3 regions of the Peribacillus sp. genome follow, and region 2 is predicted to be linked to each of the others. Evidence: riboswitches for the same ligand, from Rfam matches in the RefSeq annotation. Region 2 holds a riboswitch; each other region holds the start of a gene.
What was found. Region 2 has a riboswitch for S-adenosylmethionine ahead of AC52RT_RS07385 (O-acetylhomoserine aminocarboxypropyltransferase/cysteine synthase family protein). Riboswitches for the same ligand answer to the same signal wherever they lie in the genome.
Positions count from the first base shown of each region.

Region 1 (3,278 bases), on a different contig from region 2:
AGTAAAGCAATCTACAAATGATAGAAAATAGCAAATTATATGAATAGTATAGTATTTTATTTGCATTTTAACCATAATTGGTTATACCTTATATATTAATTATTGCATTTATTTTTTATAAAAGTAAATATATGTAATTAAAACAGCGGGCCGAGGAGGATAAATAGATAAAATCACCTGCTTTTAATATTCATCTTATTAGACATAACTGACCTAGTTTTAACTGATCAAATAAAACGAACTAGAGAGAGTTAACTTCTTCTATTTGCTGGTCGGTCAGCTGCCAGAACTCAATATAATCACCTCAAAAAAACTAGTTACACATACGATATGCATTTACTATAAACAACCGAAACAATTCAAGCCAATGATGTTTAAAAAATTTAATCAATCGATTGATTAAATAATTTTTCATAAAAAAGAGCCCTTCCACTTAGAGGACTCCACTCATCTCTATTTATTTCTTTTTACTAATCGCCTTCCAAAATTCGGCTGCAAGCACTTTATATCCAGAATCACTCAAATGAATATTCGTCTTATTTGGAAGGTATTTTTTATAATTCTTAGCAATCGCTTTGTCAGTCGCCACAAATGTATCACCATTTTCTGTAGCTGCTGACTTAATTTGCGTATTAAGCCCTGTTAGCAGCGGCATTAAAGCAGCTTGCTGTTCAGCTGGATAATAGGGGAAACAATTATAGTAACCCATTACATAAACCTTTACCTTCGGATTAAGGCCGTCAATTGTTTTAAGTATTTTATTCAGATTAGTAGAAACAGCGACAAGTGCTTCCGGTGCTTTCGAAGGATCCGTATTTATCTTGGCAAGTAAATCATTTGCCCCGATATCAATGGTAATATGAGTAGCGCTTTTAATTTCCTTCCTGATTTTCTTGCTTTTCGTTACATCTAGCAGAAGACGATCCGATGTATAACCTGGTACGCTGAAATTATCAAAGTCAGCTAATTTATACTTTTTTGCCACAAATGAATCAGCAATATAATCAACGTACCCATAATCCAAATAGCCATTCGGTGACAGCCCTGCTGCTAACGAATCCCCTAATGCCACATATTCAACCTTTACTGGTGCAGGAGCTTTTTTTGCTGAAGCACTAAATGGCACACCGACTACTAGAGACATGGCTAACAAGATACTTGCAGTTTTCTGTTTCCGATTCAAAATAATTCCCCCTTGATAATTTTTGACTTCACTAGTTCAAATTCCGTGTTTATATCGAAAATCCTTCTTAGGTCTAAAGTAATTTTTTCGACATTCAATTGACAAATTCAATTTTATTTATTAGAATAATCAAAATACTATTTATACAATAAAAACATATCTCTTATCCAGAGAGGTGGAGGGACTGGCCCGACGAAACCTCAGCAACCACACGTAGTGATGGTGCTAATTCCAGCAAAGCTTAGCTTTGGACGATAAGGGGAGGTGTCTTTTCTTACAAAAGCCCTCTTCTTAGGAAGAGAGTTTTTTTGTATAGAAAAGGAGAGTTTATCGATGAAAAATAATAAGACCTTTTTAACCGTGGATGAATACTTAGATCTTTACCTATTTGCAAAAGATCTTGGTGATATTCATTGGCAAAATGAAATAATTGAACAACTAAAAAATCATAATCAGAAAACAGATAAAACCTGGGAGATTCAGGCTCTATGGGAGTCCTTTGAGCGGGTAAATAATAAAATACTGGCTCTTTACAAAGAACTGCGAAATGATTCAGCCATCTCAGAAGTAATAGGAGAAAAGCTCTGGACTTTAAAACAACAGCGTATGGAAATCAGCCGGGAAATCCGCTGTCTAGAGGGTAAAACGTTCATAACTAACTAAAAAAAGATGGAGTATCTCGTTAATGAGATACTCCATCTTTTTTTATGCGTTAACCTTCATAGCTGACATCATTTGCATCATGGTTGAAATCATTTCATCACACTCTTGCATTTTCATCATCATTTCTTTCATATCCATACCCATTTCGTCATTCATTTCCATGCCTTGCATTCGAGTCATCATCATTTTCATACCATTCATTTCTGTCATCATTCTTTCCATTGACATCTTCATCATCATACTCATCGTCATGTTTTCCATTTCCATTCCTCCATTACGGTTTTTTTAAACTAATAGGATCTGGATGTACAGCACTTGTCCTACTTCATCTACTTTAAGTATATACCCAAATAAACTGTATTTTAAAAATTATTTAAATAATTTATTTTCTAAATCATTAACGAACTGTCTGTATCTTTTAAAACCCTTATGTATCAATGGTTTAACCAATTTAATCAATCGATTGATTAAATAAAAATAAATCTTTTAATAAATAAAAAATGGCAGAAACTCCTATTAGTTTTTAAATAAATGAGCAGAATAGAAAGAGTGGGTATTTTATCAATCATTTTACTTAATAGCGAAACTTATAAGAATATGTAACGTACTAATAGTAGAAAGGGGGTGTTTTTTTGCAGTACTTCTTTTTTTTCGGTGTAGTCTGTATCATTATCTCCGGTATATCAGTTGGGGCATGGACGACGCCTCAACAGCAAAGAGATACATTCAACAATGAAACAACCACATACCGAAGATCCAGAACAAGAATAGCGATTTATTCTGGATTTTTAGGCATCCTTTCTCTAGCCATAAGCGGAATGTTGTATTTTAAAAATACAATATGATTCTCAGGTTATTTATATCGTTTTTTAGGCTGTTGAGAAAGAGTCGGCAGCCTTTTGATTTTTTCCCTCAACCCTTGTAACTGTGTATCAGTAAATCTGCAATTTGTTATAATCCTTTCAAAAAAACCCTTTCTCTGGATCCAGGGAAAGTGCGTTCTAAATGAACCCTTCTTTAAACTTCTTCTTGACGTGATTTTTATGCGTTGTATAATTAAGAGTTTTAATTATCGCATTGCTATATTTGTATAATAAACAAGAAGAGGAGAATTCATTATGTGGTTTATTTTTGCTCTGCTCACAGCACTTGCATGGGGCGGCGCGGATCTATTTTATAAAAAAGGAACAGATAGTAATGATAAGTTCAGCCATATTAAAATCATCATTATGGTCGGCTTGGTTATGGGTTTGCATGCAACAGGGTATCTTTTATTCAAAGGATTGACTTTTAATCCTATGGATTTAATCACTTATTTACCTGTATCAGGACTCTACATTTTGTCGATGGCAATTGGTTATATCGGGTTACGATATTTGGAACTTTCGATTGCTTCGCCTATCCAAAACTCCTCTGGAGCCGTTACGGCAAT
Region 1 covers NZ_JAZVJO010000293.1:2,696-5,973, reverse strand. Annotated here, with positions in the region: gene AC52RT_RS09370 (GDSL-type esterase/lipase family protein) at 458-1,183, opposite strand; SAM riboswitch class I at 1,344-1,444, shown strand; gene AC52RT_RS09365 (hypothetical protein) at 1,517-1,846, shown strand; gene AC52RT_RS09360 (hypothetical protein) at 1,889-2,107, opposite strand; gene AC52RT_RS09355 (DUF5316 family protein) at 2,479-2,691, shown strand; gene AC52RT_RS09350 (EamA family transporter) at 2,965-3,278, shown strand, end outside.
Region 1: it holds a riboswitch for S-adenosylmethionine, as region 2 does, so the genes downstream of both, AC52RT_RS09365 (hypothetical protein) here and AC52RT_RS07385 (O-acetylhomoserine aminocarboxypropyltransferase/cysteine synthase family protein) in region 2, are expected to answer to the same signal.

Region 2 (3,278 bases):
CTGATTTCTTGTCGAGCTTTTCTGAGTTCTGTCCCTTTGATTTTAGATATTTCCCGTCCTGCCACAATAACTGAGCCATCCGTTGGTGTTTCTAGACCATTTAACATCCGAATTAATGTACTTTTTCCTGCTCCGCTATATCCAATGATTCCGAAAATTTCACCTTGATCTATCTTCATGCTGACATTATCGACTGCTTTTATTAACCCGCCTTGTGCCAAGCCTGTTCGGAATGACTTACTTATTTGTGATAATGTTATCAATAATCTCACCTCTTTATTCAATACATTCTATGAACTTAGTAATCTGACTCTCAAGAAAAACCTTCACATATATCGTTTCTCATTTCACCCTAAACATGTATTGAAATCTCAATTAAGAAACAAAAAAACCTTTCCGCAAGAGCAGAAAGGCTGGCTAAGAAACTAACCGTCCTCTCATCTCCCAAAGCATGACTGCTTTGTGTGAATTGGCACCTTTCCAAGGTAATCCTTGTCGGTTGCCGGGCTTCAAAGGGCACATCCCTCAGCCTCTCTTGATAAGAGTAAAACGTATATGTGATTGAAGGTTTCCCCTCGTTAAAAGTCCATAATAATTATTATAAAATAATATCATGAATAAAGAGATGATGTCAATCAAAAACATTGATGTCAGATGATCTTAAATGGTTTTAGCTGAGGTACTCGTAATCCCTGTTGCTTTTCCGATGCCATCTTCGAGCGCCTCTATTAAATCTTCAACGTTTTCAATGCCAACGGATAGACGGACGAGGTCAGCGCTAACACCTGATTTTAGTAATTCCTTATCATTTAATTGTTGATGAGTTGTACTTGCTGGATGAATAATTAAACTCTTAGCATCTCCTACATTGGCAACATGTGACCATAGATCGATGGAGTTAATCAACTTCGCTCCCGCATCACGGCCCCCATTAATCCCAAAGATGACAATAGACCCCGCACCCTTTGGCAAATATTTATCAACGAGTTTTTTATCAGGGTGATTAGTATTCCCCGGGTAGGTTACCCAACTGACAGCGGGATGATTTTCCAAATAGCTAACAATTTCTTTAGTATTGGCTAGATGCTCCTTCATTCTTACATGAAGGGTCTCTAATCCTAGCGTAAATTGGTACGCACTTTGTGCACTCAATGTCGGACCAAAATCACGAAGCAATTGCACACGTGCCTTTGTTATGAACGCAGCCGGACCCACTGCTTCACTGAAAACAATCCCTCCGTAGCTCGGATCAGGTTCCGTAAAGCCAGGGAAATTGGGCGAATTCCAGTCAAAGTTTCCACCGTCAACAATAATGCCGCCCAATGTCGTCCCGTTACCAAGCAGCCATTTAGTTGCCGAATGGATCACAATATCAGCTCCGAATTCAATCGGACGGCATAGATAAGGTGTTGCAAAGGTATTATCAATAATCAACGGTATACCATTTTCATGAGCAATGTCAGCAATGGCCTCAATATCTAATACAGTTAAACTTGGATTACCAATGGTTTCTCCAAAAATCGCCTTTGTTTTCGGCGTAATTGCTTTTCTAAAGTTTTCCGGGTCCTCAGGTGAAACAAAGTGAACCTTTATCCCATACTTAGGCAGAGTATTGGCAAATAAATTGTATGTTCCTCCATAAAGGGTGGAAGCTGCTACAATTTCGTCCCCTGCTCCAGCTAGATTGAGGATGGCTAATGAAATAGCAGCCATTCCACTTGCGACCGCAAGAGAGCCGATCCCTCCTTCTAGCAGTGCAACCCTTTCCTCAAATACTGTCACAGTTGGATTATGAATCCTTGTATATATATAGCCCGCTTCCTTTAATCCAAATAAATTGGCCGCATGCTCTGTGTCTTTAAATAAATAGGCATTACTTTGATGAATAGGCAGAGAACGTGCTCCTGTTTCATCCGTCTGTAATCCTCCATGAATACTCACTGTTTCAAACCGATAACTTTTTTCTTCTGACATTGTCTCATCTCTCCTTTAACAATCTTATTAGCTCTTTAAGGATATGTAAGAAACAAAAAAACCTCATCTAGTTTAAGAAGAAGTTTTTAGGAACTCTCCTTATCTTTCAGAGCTTATACTCTGCTGGAATTAGCACCGTGTATTAAAAACATACCGGTTGCCGGGCTTCAAAGGGCCAGTCCCTCCACCTCTCTTGATAAGAACATATTAAATTTTCAGATAATTACCTTGTAGGAAATATATCACGAACATAAGATAACGTCAATAAAGAAATCAGATTTTTCTATCTTTATAACCATTTTTTTATCTCTTTAAGGTGAAAAGTTCTTTTGACACCTGTATAAAAGCACACTTATGCCGAAATTTTTTTGCTGTTTACTAAATACGTCCTTACTATGACCTTGTTTTCACTGTACAGCTATTCCTACCAAGTATTCATTTTCACAATCCAATGTTTTTCAAGACAAAATATGACAAATATTTCATTGAACAGTTCGCTATTATTAAAGCAGCAACAGTGCTATACATACGAGCCGACTACGCGAAACGGAGGGTAGCTGAATTGTAGAACGGTCTCATTTTTGTTCTTTGACATTCGAATAGGGGGAAGAAACTTTGCAAAAAAAACGAGAAAGAAAATGGCTGGCTTTATTATTTTCAATTTTGCTGCTTACATCTTTGATCATTCCGACAAACTCCACCATTGCTTCGACAAGTACACTTCATACCTCTGCAAAAGATAGTCTTTTAGGAAAAGAACAAAAGAAGATTGCTCCTACAGTCCTTTCACAATTTAAAGAAAATAAAGAAGTTACCTTCCTAATTAAATTCAAAGAACAAGTGGATACCAACAAAGTATCTACCAAAGCTGCTGCTATAGCCAAAACACAAAAACTATCAGCTAACCAATCAAAACTACTTAAACGCTCTACTCTTGTATCCGAGCTTCGATCTACTGCATTAGAAACACAGGTAAATGTTAAAGACTATTTAGTCAAACAGGAAAAAGCAGGCCAAGCAAAGAATCTTCAATCCTTTTATATCGTCAATGCGATGGCAGTAACAGCTTCCAAAGACGTAATGGAGCAGCTCGCTGTTTACCCTGAGGTAGCTAAAATCCTGCCAAATGAAATCAGACAGTTAATTCAACCAGCTAGTAAAACCAAAATCTCTAATGCAGTGAATGGCTCTACTGCCGTTAAAAGCAAAGCCGACACGTCCGCCATTGAGTGGAATATCGATAAAATCAGTACACCAGCTGTATGGGACATGGGGATTGATGGTGCTGGAACCGTTATCGCCTC
Region 2 covers NZ_JAZVJO010000234.1:846-4,123, reverse strand. Annotated here, with positions in the region: gene AC52RT_RS07390 (methionine ABC transporter ATP-binding protein) at 1-263, opposite strand, end outside; SAM riboswitch class I at 435-545, opposite strand; gene AC52RT_RS07385 (O-acetylhomoserine aminocarboxypropyltransferase/cysteine synthase family protein) at 661-1,974, opposite strand; SAM riboswitch class I at 2,071-2,177, opposite strand; partial or broken gene AC52RT_RS07380 (S8 family serine peptidase) at 2,590-3,278, shown strand, end outside.

Region 3 (3,278 bases), on a different contig from region 2:
ACTCAATAAACTGCTTTGTACCTGCATGGATAAGTCAAGCTCATTGCGAATTTTTTCATCCTGCATTCGATGCCAGTCTTTTTCATATTTTAAACGAAGACCAACTCGAATTCGTGCGAGCAGGTCGATTTTGTTGATAGGCTTTAATATATAATCAATTCCGCCGACATCTAAGGCTTCTGCTACCTTATTAGAATCTTCGAGGGCGGTAACAAAGATGACTGGAATATCTTTTAAATGTGGAATACTTTGAAGCTTTCTGCAAGCTGTAATTCCATCGATATCAGGCATCATAATGTCGAGGAGAATAATATCGACTGTTGACTCTTTAGGAATGGGGCTGTCCACCTGTAAGTAATCATACATTTCTTGAGCCGAAGTCAAGGAGGTGAAGTCTTCATATCCCGCACGCTTTAAAATTTTTTCTATAACAAAAAGATTTACCTGATTGTCATCAACGATTAGAATTTTCATTCTCTGCTTCTCCTTTAGACTTAACAAAAAATACGTAATAAATGATTGGGTATAGAATCAAGTAGGTTATTTGTTAGATAATGGTGTAATATTTTTATTATAACGTACTTTTGTATACAAATATAATTAGAGAGTATTGAAAATCAAGATAAGCAACCATAAAAAAACATGGCTCAAGTCAAAAGAGCCATGAGAGCAAAATGCCTATATACACTTCATTTACCCTGCTGACATAAAAATAAACCTATTTTTATTGTTTTTTGAATTAAAAAACCGGCTCCACTTAGGGAGCCGGTTTTTATATGGTTATAGCTTAATCTTTTAATTTTCCGATACCTTTTTGAATACTGCCTTTTACTTTATCTGCTTTTCCTTCTGCTTGTAGGGAAGGATCATTCTGTGCGTTACCAGCTTGATCTTTGGCCTCGCCTTTGACTTTATTTACAGTGCCTTTTACCTTATCAGATAATCCACTCATATAAAATTCCTCCTCTTTAGCGTGATAATATACTTTACCCGGTTTGGGGAGAGAGTAAACAATTTTGGATTATTATGAAGCCATTTTTTTATGGACATGCCGCTCTATAAAGGAAAGTGATGCCTCCACAATTTTATCTTTATCATAGTCTAGGGATGCTACATGATAGGAAGAAGGTAAATCGATACGTTCCTTTTCAGTGGATGCGATGCTTTTGAAAATCTCGATCGAGCAATAAGACGGAACAACGTGGTCATCAGGTGAGCTGCATATGAGAACAGGACAGGAAACGTGATGGAGCTTTTGCCGTAAATTTTGCATTAAAAGCAGTAATTGTTGAACTGCTTTAAGCGGAACTGAGGGGTAAGTAATTTCATACGCAGCAGGATCATGAATATCTGGTTTTCCCTCTAGAATGAACCTCGGTGCATCTGCGTGTTTAAATGTTTCATACCAAGGGACTTCAAGGGCAGCGTTTAGCGTGATAATGCCGCTGCATGCTTCCGTTTCTGCTAATGTTAAGGCTAATGCGCCGCCCATTGACTGACCCATTACAACTATATTTGAACAGGTTTTCTTCAGTGTGTTGTATGCATCGTGTATATTTTGAATCCAATCTTGGTAACAACAAGTCTCCATATCTTCTGCGCACGTGCCGTGTCCTTTTAGAAGCGGGGCGTATACAGTGAATCCCGCCTTAGCGAAACATTCACCAATATATGCGATACTTTGCGGGCTACCATTAAAACCGTGACAAATTAGAATCCCAGTATGGTTTCCGGGTATGAAGAATGATTCAGCGCCGGAAATAATCGTCGAGTTTGACATTAGATATTCTCCTTTCAAAATAAAAAACCTTCTTCAAGTTGAGAAGAGGGTTTTAACCGATTTCATCAACCAAAGCATAGCTTTGCTGGTGGGAGCACCTTTCCGTTTGGAGGTTGCTGTGAAGTCTATGAGCCAGTTCTCTCGTTCACTCTTGATATACGTGTATGAAGGGAATTCACTCGAAATTCAATTATTCCCACTTGTTTACTTGGAATAAATCGTATCATATAGCCTAAAAATATGTCAAGACCAGAACATAACGAATTGTTTAAATGATTTTAAAAAAAAGAATAGTCAAAAAGTATGTTGACAAACAAGGTAAGTATTTGTAAGATTGTATTAACTTAATATGCATTCTTATCCAGAGAGGTGTAGGGATTTGGCCCGTCGATACCTCAGCAGCAGATTCTTTTTAGAATACTGTGCTACTTCCAACAAGCATAGCTTGGTAGATAAGAGCGTACTGATCGGATATTTTGATTGGAACCTCTTCTATTTTCAGAAGAGGTTTTTTGTGTGTAAGTGTTAAACAATTATATAAATTTCTTATCCAGAGAAGCTGAGGGACTGGCCCAATGAAGCTTCGGCAGCGGACACTAGTACCGTGCCAATTCCAGCAAGCTTTCAGCTTGAAAGATAAGAAGAGGCAGCCTTTGGGCTGCGTAGACCCTCTTCTTATTTAGAAGAGGGTTTTTTAAATGAGATTGGGGGAGCATCATGATTACATTCGAAGGATTGGAGAAAGAGTACCGCACGAAGGACAAGACGTTTAAGGCTCTTAATGGAATTAACTTAACCATAGAAAAAGGAGAAATATTTGGAGTGATTGGCTTCAGCGGTGCTGGTAAAAGTACATTAATCCGCTGTGTTAATTTCTTAGAAAAGCCGACAGGAGGAAGAGTACTGGTTGATGGGCAAGACCTATTAACGCTATCTCCTTCTACTATCCGAAAAGTAAAAAGGAATATTGGGATGGTCTTTCAGCATTTTAATCTCCTTCAATCAAAAACAGTGTTTGCAAATATCGCAATGCCATTGGTATTAGAAGGAGCACCGAAGAAACAAATCAAACAACGAGTAGAAGAACTGCTAAAGTTCGTTGGATTAAGCGATAAGGCAGGTGCCTATCCAGAACAACTTTCAGGTGGACAAAAACAGCGTGTTGGTATTGCGCGGGCGCTGGCTACACAGCCATCTATTCTGCTTTGTGACGAAGCTACATCGGCACTTGATCCACAAACAACGGGCTCGATTTTAAAACTTTTGAAAAAAATTAATGCCGAATATAAGATAACAATCTTGATGATTACCCATGAAATGTCTGTGATACGAGATATTTGCGACAAGGTCGCTGTGATCGAAGGCGGAGAAATTATTGAATCTGGCACTGTCTTTGATATATTTTCAAATCCCCAAACGAAAACAGCGCAAAACTTTGTTCATTCTGTCCTTAATGATTCCATTCCAGAATCGGTCAGGACTCTTGTTCAAGAACACA
Region 3 covers NZ_JAZVJO010000088.1:14,892-18,169, forward strand. Annotated here, with positions in the region: gene AC52RT_RS02890 (PP2C family protein-serine/threonine phosphatase) at 1-474, opposite strand, end outside; gene AC52RT_RS02895 (CsbD family protein) at 788-952, opposite strand; gene AC52RT_RS02900 (alpha/beta hydrolase) at 1,025-1,780, opposite strand; SAM riboswitch class I at 1,840-1,941, opposite strand; SAM riboswitch class I at 2,135-2,239, shown strand; SAM riboswitch class I at 2,324-2,423, shown strand; gene AC52RT_RS02905 (methionine ABC transporter ATP-binding protein) at 2,498-3,278, shown strand, end outside.
Region 3: it holds a riboswitch for S-adenosylmethionine, as region 2 does, so the genes downstream of both, AC52RT_RS02900 (alpha/beta hydrolase) here and AC52RT_RS07385 (O-acetylhomoserine aminocarboxypropyltransferase/cysteine synthase family protein) in region 2, are expected to answer to the same signal.